DNA from 2 places in the Streptomyces sp. NPDC023723 genome. Region 2 is predicted to be linked to the other one. Evidence: riboswitches for the same ligand, from Rfam matches in the RefSeq annotation. Region 2 holds a riboswitch; the other holds the start of a gene.
The links. A riboswitch is a leader RNA that binds a small molecule or an ion and turns the genes downstream of it on or off. The one in region 2 is predicted to bind cobalamin.

Region 1 (4,968 bases), on a different contig from region 2:
CCGGCCCCGTAGGTGATCGTCCCGTGGTTCTGGAGGAGGCAGCCGGAGCGGCCGTCGAGGGCCCGGAGCATGTGCGCGGCCAGTTCCTCGGTGCCGTACGTCGCGTACTGGGCGACCCGGACGGGGCCGCCGAGGGCCGCGGCCATGTAGTGCGCCAGTGGCAGTTCCGGGACCAGGGTGGAGACGGCCGTGGCGTGCACGGCGTGGGTGTGGACGACGGCGCCCGCGTCGGTGTGCCGGTACACCGCGAGGTGCATGGGCAGTTCGCTGGTCGGGACCAGGGCGCCGAGCACCTGCCGTCCGTCGGCCAGCGCGACGCCGGTGACGTCGTCCGGTGCGAGCCGGTCGTACGGCACGCCGGACGGCGTGACCAGGACGGTGTCGCCGACCCGGACCGAGACGTTGCCGGAGGTGCCGACCACCAGACCGTCGGCGACCGTGCGCCGGGCGGTGGCCACCAGCGCCGCCCAGGCGCGCGCCTCTTCCGGGCGCACGACCCCGCCCCGCGACTCGGACACGATGCCGCCTCCTTCACCCGGTGGTTCCCGCCCCGGCGATCCTGCCAGGCGGGGGCGGACCGGCGCACCGGGCGGGCAGTGATCCTCCGCCCGGGGAGTCGAGACCGAGGGGGGGCGGTGGCTCCGATTCCGGACACCATGAAGCCCCCCTCAGTTCATCTTCCGTTCACCCTGGTTGCCTACGTTCAACCAGCCAATGACCTCGAACGATTGCCTGGGTAAATGGAAAGCTTCTCGCTGATCCTCGCGATTGTGGTGGTGACCGCACTCGCGTTTGATTTCACGAACGGTTTCCACGACACCGCGAACGCGATGGCAACGACCATTTCGACCGGTGCGCTCAAGCCCAAGGTCGCGGTGGCCATGTCCGCCGTGCTGAACCTCGTGGGCGCATTCCTCTCCGTGGAGGTCGCCAACACGATCTCCAAGGGTCTCGTCGACGAGACCGGCATCCGTCCCGAGGTCATCTTCGCCGCCCTGGTCGGCGCGATCCTCTGGAACCTGCTGACCTGGCTGGTCGGGCTGCCGTCCAGTTCCTCGCACGCCCTCATGGGCGGTCTGATCGGCGCCGCGATCGCCTCGGCGGGCGTCGGCGCGGTGCACGGCGACGTCCTCGTCACCAAGGTGCTGCTCCCGGCGGTCGCCGCCCCGGCGGTGGCGGGCGTCGCGGCCCTGGTCGCCACCCGGCTGTCGTACCGGCTGGGCCGGGGGGCCGACGGCCGGGCGGCCGAGAAGGGCTACCGGGCCGGGCAGATCGCCTCGGCCGGTCTGGTCTCGCTGGCGCACGGCACCAACGACGCCCAGAAGACGATGGGCATCATCACCCTCGCCCTGGTGGCCGGCGGCGCCCTCGCCCCCGACTCCGACCCGCCGGTCTGGGTCATCCTGTGCGCGGGCCTCGCCATCGCGATGGGCACCTACCTCGGCGGCTGGCGGATCATCCAGACCATGGGCAAGGGCCTGACCGACCTCCAGCCGCAGCAGGGCTTCGCCGCCCAGACCAGCGCCGCGACGGTCATCCTGGCCTCCTCCCACCTCGGCTTCTCCCTCTCCACCACGCACTCGGTCTCCGGTTCGGTGATGGGGGCCGGCCTCGGCCGCAAGGGCGGGGTGGTGCGCTGGTCCACGGCGACCCGGATGGTCGTCGCCTGGGTGCTGACGCTGCCGGCCGCGGCCCTGGTCGCCGCGCTCGCCGAGTGGGTCTGCTCGCTGGGCGACTGGGGCACGGCGCTGGTCGCGGTGCTGCTGGTCGCCGCGAGCTTCGCGATCTGGCGGATCTCCCGGCGCGAGGTCGTCGACCACACCAACGTCGCCGTCCCGGACGGCGCGGAACCGGCCGGCGTGGTGACCGCGGCGGTGGCCGCGGTGGCCCCGCCGCCGGTCGGCCCCCCGGCCGACGCCCCCGACGCCCCCGGCGGTCTCCCCCCGGTCGAGAGCCTCGCGGCCGCCATCCCGGCCCAGCCCTCCGAACTCCCCGACGCCCCGGCCCGTTCGGCCGCCACCCCCGTCTGAGTCCCGGCCGGGCCGGAAGGAAGAGAAGCAGTATGGACATCGACTGGGCAGCCCTCGGCTCCGTCTTCGGCGTCGGCCTCGGGGCCACCGTCGCCCTGGTGACCCTGTTCACCCTCGGCATCGCCGGCCTGACCCGCCAGGAGCGGGCCGCCGCGCAGGGCGGCTCGGCGGGCCTCGCGGTCACCGGCGCGTACGTCTGCTTCGCGGCGTGCGCGGCGGCGGTGGCGTACGGGATCTATCTGATCGTGGCCTGAGGCGCCGCCGGATGTGTCGTCGGCCACCCCGGCCCCCGGGGTGGCGCACCCGCCTCCCCTGGTCATGTCCGGGTCCAGGGAGGGCAATCCGGACCCGCACCGGGCTCTTTCGGCCCGCGCGGGCCGCCGTACGGCCGCCCGCGCTCCTCCGTCGCAGGTCAACGGCAAGTTGACGGGTGTTCTCGGCACGTGGTGGACTTCCGGGGCCATGTACGGCGGCAGGAGAGGAAGCCCGGTGCGAATCCGGCGCGGTCCCGCCACTGTGACCGGGGAGTGCTCCCCGGGAGTCAGGAACTCTCACCGCCGGTCTCGTCGAACCAGGGCGTGGACACCCTAGTGAGGACATAACGCGATGCTCGGCCGCCGTTCAGACCGCAGGTCCGGTTCCCCCGTCTCCGATCGCGTGACCGGCTGACGTCCCGTGCGTGCCGGACGCGTCTTCGCGTACGGCGCCACCGCCGGCCTCCTCGGTGACCTGCTCCTCGGCGATCCCCGCCGCGGGCATCCGGTCGCCGTGTTCGGCCGCGCGGCCGGTGCCGTCGAACAACTGCTGTGGCGGGACCACCGGGGTGTGGGCGCCCTGCACACCGCCGTGTGCGCCGGTGGCGCCGTCGCCCTGGGCGCCGTGGCCGCCCGGGCCGTACGCCCCTGGCCCGCCGCCTCCATCACCCTGACCGCCGCCGCCACCTGGGCCGTGGTCGGCGGGACCTCGCTGGCCCGGGAGGCGTCCGCGATCGGACGGGCGCTGACGGCCGGGGACGTCGAGGGCGCCCGGGAGCGGCTGCCGCACCTGTGCGGGCGGGACCCGCAGGCACTGGACGCCGACGGGATCGCCCGGGCCGTGGTGGAGTCCGTCGCCGAGAACACCTCCGACGCGGTGGTGGGCGCGCTGGTGTGGGGGGCCGCGGCCGGGGTGCCGGGGCTGCTCGGCTTCCGGGCCGTCAACACCCTCGACGCCATGGTCGGCCACAAGTCGCCCCGCCACCGGCGCTACGGCTGGGCCTCGGCCCGGCTGGACGACGTGGCCGGAGGGCCGGGCGCCCGGCTGACCGCCGTACTGGCCGCCGCGGCCGGCGGCGATCCCCGGGGTGCCGTACGGGCCTGGCGGACCGACGCCGGCCGGCATCCGAGCCCCAACGCCGGGCCGGTGGAGGCGTCCTTCGCGGGCGCCCTCGGGGTACGGCTGGGCGGGACCCTGGCGTACGGCGGCCGGGTCGAGCACCGGCCCGTCCTCAACGGGGCGCACGGGCGGACCGTGCGCGTCGCCGACATCGACCGGGCGGTACGGCTGTCCCGGCGCGTGAGCTGGCTCGCGCTCGGCGTGTGCGCGGGCGCCCGGATCGCAGGCGCCCAGATCGCGGGGGCCCGGCTGCTGAAAGGACGTGACGCGTGAACGGCGGTCTGCTCGTCGCCGGTACCACCTCCGACGCCGGCAAGAGCGTCGTGACCGCCGGGATCTGCCGGTGGCTGGTGCGGCAGGGCGTGAAGGTGGCTCCGTTCAAGGCGCAGAACATGTCGCTCAACTCGTTCGTGACCCGGGAGGGCGCGGAGATCGGACGGGCGCAGGCCATGCAGGCGCAGGCGTGCCGGGTGGAGCCGACCGCGCTGATGAACCCCGTGCTGCTCAAGCCCGGCGGCGAGCAGAGCAGCCAGGTCGTGCTGCTCGGCAAGCCGGTCGGTGAGATGAGCGCCCGCGGCTACCACGGCGGACGGCAGCGGCGGTTGCTCGGCACCGTGCTGGAGTGCCTGGCCGAACTGCGGGGCACGTATGACGCGGTGATCTGTGAAGGGGCGGGCAGTCCGGCGGAGATCAACCTGCGCCGGACCGACATCGTGAACATGGGGATCGCGCGCGGCGCCGGGCTGCCCGTCCTGGTCGTCGGGGACATCGACCGGGGCGGTGTCTTCGCCTCCTTCTTCGGCACGGTCGCGCTGCTCGCGCCCGAGGACCAGGCGCTGGTCGCCGGGTTCCTGGTGAACAAGTTCCGGGGCGACGTGTCGTTGCTGAAACCGGGCCTGGACATGCTCCACGGGCTCACCGGGCGGCGGACGTACGGCGTGCTGCCGTACCGGCACGGGCTCGGCATCGACGAGGAGGACGGGATGGCGGTGTCGCTGCGCGGCGCCGTCCGGGAGTCCCGGGTCACCGCCCCCGTCGGCGCGGACGTGCTGCGGGTCGCCGTCTGCGCGGTCCCGCTGATGTCCAACTTCACGGACGTGGACGCGCTCGCCGCCGAACCGGGGGTCGTGGTGCGGTTCGTGGACCGGCCGGAGGAACTGGCCGACGCGGATCTGGCCGTGGTGCCGGGGACCCGGGGGACGGTCCGGGCCCTTGCCTGGCTGCGGGAGCGGGGGCTCGCGGACGCGCTGACGCGCCGGGCCGCCGAGGGCCGGCCCGTGCTCGGCGTCTGCGGCGGCTTCCAGCTCCTCGGGGAGCACATCGAGGACGACGTCGAGTCGCGCGCCGGGCACGTGGCCGGGCTCGGCGTGCTGCCGGTGCGGGTGCGGTTCGCCCGCGAGAAGACCCTCACCCGGCCGGTCGGCGAGGCCCTCGGCGAACGGGTCGAGGGGTACGAGATCCATCACGGCGTCGCCGAGGTGACGGGCGGCGAGCCGTTCCTGGACGGCTGCCGGGTCGGCCAGACCTGGGGCACGCACTGGCACGGTTCGCTGGAGTCGGACGG
Region 2 (4,968 bases):
GGGCGCCTTCCAGCACCGGCAGGCCGACGTGCAGCAGACCCCGTACGCCCCGGTCGGGACGGCCGCGCAGCCGGCGGGCGGCGCGCAGCCGCTGGACGTCCGCGATCAGGTTCGGCGCGAAGGTGAGCGCGACGACCACGGCGACGCCCGCCTCGTACAGCGCGCCGGGCAGGGACTTGAGGAGCCGGGACGGGTTGGCCAGGGCGTTGGCGGCGCCCACGCAGATGAGGAGGGTGGCCAGTTTCAGACCGTCGTAGAGGGCGAAGACGAGTGCCTCGGCGGTGACCCGGCCGCCCAGCCGGATGCCCTGCGCCCAGTCGGGCAGCGGGACCTCGGGGAGCGTGCCGAGGACGTGGGTGCCGGGGATCGGGGAGCCCAGGGCGACGGTGAAGAGCAGCCGGATGAGCAGCACGGCCAGGGCGAGTCTGACGAAGGCGCCGTAGGAACGGGCCCAGGGGGCGGGCGGGCGGCGGGCCGTCACCACGTACCCGGAGACGGCCAGCAGCAGCCCGAGCAGCAGCGGGTTGGTGGTGCGGGTGGCGGCGGTGCCGAGGCCGAGCGCCCACAGCCACCAGGCGCCGGGATGCGTGGCGCCGTCCTCACTCGCCATCGCGGCGCCGCCTCGCCTGCCACACCGCCGCCGCGCCGAGCACCGCCACCAGGGCGCCGCCGGTGATCAGCCCGACCGACGGACCGCTGTCCTTCGCGGGGCGATCGGCGGCCGGCTGCCCGTCCGGCTCCTCGGCGGGCTGCTCGTCCGGTTGCCCGTCCGCGACCGCCTCCCCGCAGCCGGTCCGCGGGTAGCCCGCGATGGCGCACAGCAGCGCGTTGGTGTCGTAGCGCAGCGGCTTCGCGACCAAGGCCAGGGCGTCCGCGGTCGTCGCCGCGTCGTCGACCCGGGCGCAGGCCGTGCGGCGCTCGGGCGGGGTCTCGCCGGACGGCGCGTCGGCGGCCGTACCGAAGTCCAGCACCAGCGCCACCCGCTTGCTGCCCTCCCGGGCGGGCGTCTGCGCGCAGATCGCCGCGAACTCCGCCGTACCGCGCGGCCGGGTCGCGTCCCCCGAGTCCTCGCTCACCGCGAACCGGAACCCCTGGACGTCGCCGTCGTCGGGGCGGGCGGTGGACGGACCCTGGGTGGCGTACGTCCAATGGCCGCCGGCACGGTCCCAGAACGACCAGTACCGGTACCCGGCGGCCTGTGCCGGCCCCGCGCCGACGGCGAGCAGCAGCGCGGCCAGGGCCGGCAGGGCGGCCCGGCGGATCACGGCTGCCGCTTCCGGTTGCTGATCAGGAAGCCGATGCCGACGCCGACGACCGCGAAGACGCCGACGTACCACCAGGTGCCGAAGGGGGAGTCGCTCTCCGCTGCCGGCTTCTCGTCCGCCTCGGTGTCCTGCTTCTCGGGGCTCGGCCCGGTCGCGTTCAGCGCCGTGACCAGGTCGGTGCCGCCGAAGTCGGCCGGGTCGGCGCCCGCCGCGCGCGCGGCCAGGATCAGCTGGGCGTAGCCGGCCGGACCGCTCTGCTTCGCCCAGTCCCCGGCGTGCCGTTCCAGCCAGGCCAGTGGCTTCGCCGCCCGCTCGGCGCCGCCCTGCGCGGCCAGCGCGAGCACGGCGTCGGCGGTGTTGCCGTAGTCCGGCTGGTCCTCGGACCCGGCCAGCGCGGACGTCAGGTGCCCGTCCTTCGCGACGGCGCCCGCGAGGTAGGCGGCTCCGTTGGCGGCGGCCTGTGCCGGGCTGTCGGCGGCGGCGCACTCGGCGGCGCCCGCCGCCTGGCCGGCCTCGGCGGTCAGGCCCTTGCCGAGCGCGCCGAGCACTCCGGCGGCGGTGGCGTCCGCGTTGGCGGTGAGCTTGCCGTCCTGGTCCGGCTGGAAGGCGAAGGCGCCGCCGTCCTTGGCGCAGGGGAGGGCGAAGGTGAGCAGCGCGTCGTAGGGCGACCGGCCGTTCTTGACGACCTCGGCGGGATCGCCGCCGGTGGCGGTGAGCGCGCCGATGACGACGGAGGTCGAGTTGGCGTCGCTGGCGCCACCGGGGGAGTAGCCCCAGCCGCCGTCCTTGTTCTGCACGGACTTCAGCCAGGTCACGGCGGAGTCCACGGCGTCGCCGTGGCCGCCGAGCGCGGCGAGCGCCTGGACGGCGGCGGCCGTGTTGTTGGTGTCGACCGGGGTCTTGGCGGTGCAGTCGGCGGCCGGATCGGCACGGTAGGGCGCGAAGGCGCCGTCCGCGCACTGCTGCCCGGTGAGCCAGGCCACGGCCGACGGCGCCGGGGTGAGGTCCTGGGTGTCCTGCGCGAGCAGCGCGAGGGACTGCCGCCAGACCCCGTCGTAGGTCGGGTCGGCGGTGCCGAACAGCCCCTGCGGGAGGGCGGGGGAGGGGCCGGCGGCCACCGCGGGAACGGCGGCGGCGCCGACCACGGCTATGGCGGCCAGCGCCACGGCGCTGCGGCGACGGACGTTCATGAGCGGCGGGTGCCTTTCCCTGTGCGGGGACGGGCGGCACGGGGCACCCCCGGGCGGCTCGGCCCCGTATGCCTCGACGGTGCCCGCGCCTCGGCGGGTGCCGGGCACGTGAGCCGGTCACGGTCCCGTCCGGGCGATCCGGCTGCACTCTCTGGCTTGGAGAGTTCACGGTTGCGGGTCAGCGCCGGAATCGCACCGGCTTTCCCCGTACGGGCGTGATACGACCTGGCTACTTTACCCGGATGTGTGACGGGCGTCAGGAACGGGTGTCAGGTCGATCAGCCGGCACGCCGTCTCGATGTCGGCCCGCACCTGGGCGATGGTCGCCCGGCCGGACAGCCAGGTGATCAGGGCCGAGTGCCAGGTGTGCTCGATGACCCGGACCGCCGCGAGCTGGCGGGGCGTCGGCTCCGCGGTCCCCATCGCGGCCAGGATGATCGCCGTGGTCTGCCGGGAGACCCGGTCGACCTCGGCCGACACGCTCCGGTCGGCGAAGATCAGCGCCCGGACCATCGCGTCGGCCAGCTGCGGATCGCGTTGCAGCGCGCGGAAGGCCCGCATCAGGGTCCGGGTCACCCGCTCGCCGGCCGTCGCCCCGGCCGGCGGCCGCCCGCACAGCGTGCCGTGCAGATGCTCCAACTGGTCCTGCATGGTGGCGACCAGCAGATGCACCTTGGAGGGGAAGTACCGGTACAGCGTGCCCAGCGCCACCCGCGAGACCTCGGCGACCTCGCGCATCTGCACCGCGTCGAACCCGCCCCGCCCGGCCAGTTGGGCGCTCGCGGTCAGGATGCGGCGGCGGCGCTCCTCCTGCCGTTCGGTGCGGGCGGGCGCGGCCGGCCTGTGCCCGCCGGTCGCGGTGGCCACCTTGCTCACCTCGCTCACCTCGGCCTCCGTGGCGTGAATCACCTGATCCACTGGTCGCAGCATTCTTACTTGCGGGTAGATTCGGAGCCTCTGAACGATCAAGTCTGAAACTTGTTCTAGATTACCGTCCCGGCGTAGTCTCGCGGGACCGTGCGGGCAGAAGGGGACCGGAGTGACCGCTGAGGGCAGTCGGACGGAGCCCCGTCAGGACGAGCGACCGCTGCGCATCGCGCTCCTCACCTACAAGGGCAACCCGTTCTGCGGCGGCCAGGGCGTCTACGTCCGCCACCTCTCCCGCGAACTGGCCCGGCTCGGCCACAGCGTCGAGGTCATCGGCGCCCAGCCGTACCCGGTGCTCGACGCGGGCCTGCCGGGGCTCTCCCTCACCGAGTTGCCCAGCCTCGACCTCTACCGCCAGCCCGACCCGTTCCGCACCCCGGGGCGCGACGAGTACCGGGACTGGATCGACGCCCTGGAAGTCGGCACGATGTGGACCGGCGGCTTCCCGGAACCGCTGACGTTCTCGCTGCGCGCCCGCCGCCATCTGCGCGCCCGGCGCGGCGACTTCGACGTCGTGCACGACAACCAGACGCTCGGCTACGGGCTGTTGGGCGACGTCGGCGCCCCGCTCGTCACCACCGTCCACCACCCCATCACCGTGGACCGGCGGCTCGAACTCGACGCGGCGGGCAGCCGGCGGCGCCGGTACTCGGTGCGCCGCTGGTACGCGTTCACCCGCATGCAGAAGCGCGTCGCCCGCCGGCTGCCGTCCGTGCTCACCGTCTCCGGCTCCTCCCGGCAGGAGATCGTCGACCATCTCGGCGTACGGCCCGACCGGGTGCACGTCGTGCACATCGGCGCCGACACCGACCTGTTCTCGCCCGACCCGGCGGTGCCGAAGGTGCCGGGGCGGATCGTCACCACCTCCAGCGCGGACGTGCCGCTCAAGGGCCTGGTCTTCCTCGTCGAGGCGCTGGCCAAGACCCGCACCGAGCATCCCGACGCCCACCTCGTCGTGGTGGGGAAACGTCCCGCCGAGGGGCCGGTGGCGCAGGCGGTGGAACGGTACGGACTCGAAGGCGCCGTCGAGTTCGTCAAGGGGATCTCCGACGCCGAACTGGTCGACCTGGTGCGTTCGGCCGAGGTGGCGTGCGTGCCGTCGCTGTACGAGGGGTTCTCGCTGCCCGCCGCCGAGGCGATGGCCACCGGCACGCCGCTGCTGGCCACCACCGGCGGGGCCATCCCGGAGGTGGCCGGACCCGACGGCGAGACATGCCTGGCGGTGCGGCCCGGCGACGCGGGCGCGCTGGCGGCCGGCCTGAACCGGCTGCTCGGCGACCCGGAGCTGCGCGCCCGGCTCGGCGCGGCCGGCCGCGACCGGGTCCTGGACCGCTTCACCTGGGCCCGCGCGGCGCAGGGCACGGTGGCCCGGTACCGCGAGGCCATCGCTCGGTCCAGCGGGCCCCGGGCGGTCCAGGGCTCCGGTACGCCCGGCCGCGGGACGGTCCAGGGCTCCGGTACGCCCGGCCGCGGGACGGTTCAGGACCCCGGTACGCCCGGCCGCGCGACGGTCCAAGACCCCGGTACGCCCGGCCGCCCAGCCGCCCCCGACCCGGGCCGCCCGGCGGCCCCGGAAGAACACGAAA

Region 1: linked by a shared signal. The riboswitch ahead of AB0G32_RS33700 (cobalamin biosynthesis protein) and the one ahead of AB0G32_RS39540 (prenyltransferase/squalene oxidase repeat-containing protein) in region 2 are both predicted to bind cobalamin.

The regions. Positions count from the first base shown of each region.
Region 1 is NZ_JBFAAP010000054.1:29,434-34,401, reverse strand. Features, by position in the region: gene AB0G32_RS33715 (class II aldolase/adducin family protein) at 1-518, opposite strand, end outside; gene AB0G32_RS33710 (inorganic phosphate transporter) at 741-2,030, shown strand; gene AB0G32_RS33705 (hypothetical protein) at 2,063-2,284, shown strand; cobalamin riboswitch at 2,460-2,602, shown strand; gene AB0G32_RS33700 (cobalamin biosynthesis protein) at 2,706-3,677, shown strand; gene AB0G32_RS33695 (cobyric acid synthase) at 3,674-4,968, shown strand, end outside.
Region 2 is NZ_JBFAAP010000097.1:8,766-13,733, reverse strand. Features, by position in the region: partial or broken gene AB0G32_RS39550 (energy-coupling factor transporter transmembrane component T) at 1-610, opposite strand, end outside; gene AB0G32_RS39545 (SCO2322 family protein) at 600-1,265, opposite strand; gene AB0G32_RS39540 (prenyltransferase/squalene oxidase repeat-containing protein) at 1,262-2,455, opposite strand; cobalamin riboswitch at 2,570-2,699, opposite strand; gene AB0G32_RS39535 (TetR family transcriptional regulator) at 2,690-3,322, opposite strand; gene AB0G32_RS39530 (glycosyltransferase family 4 protein) at 3,495-4,968, shown strand, end outside.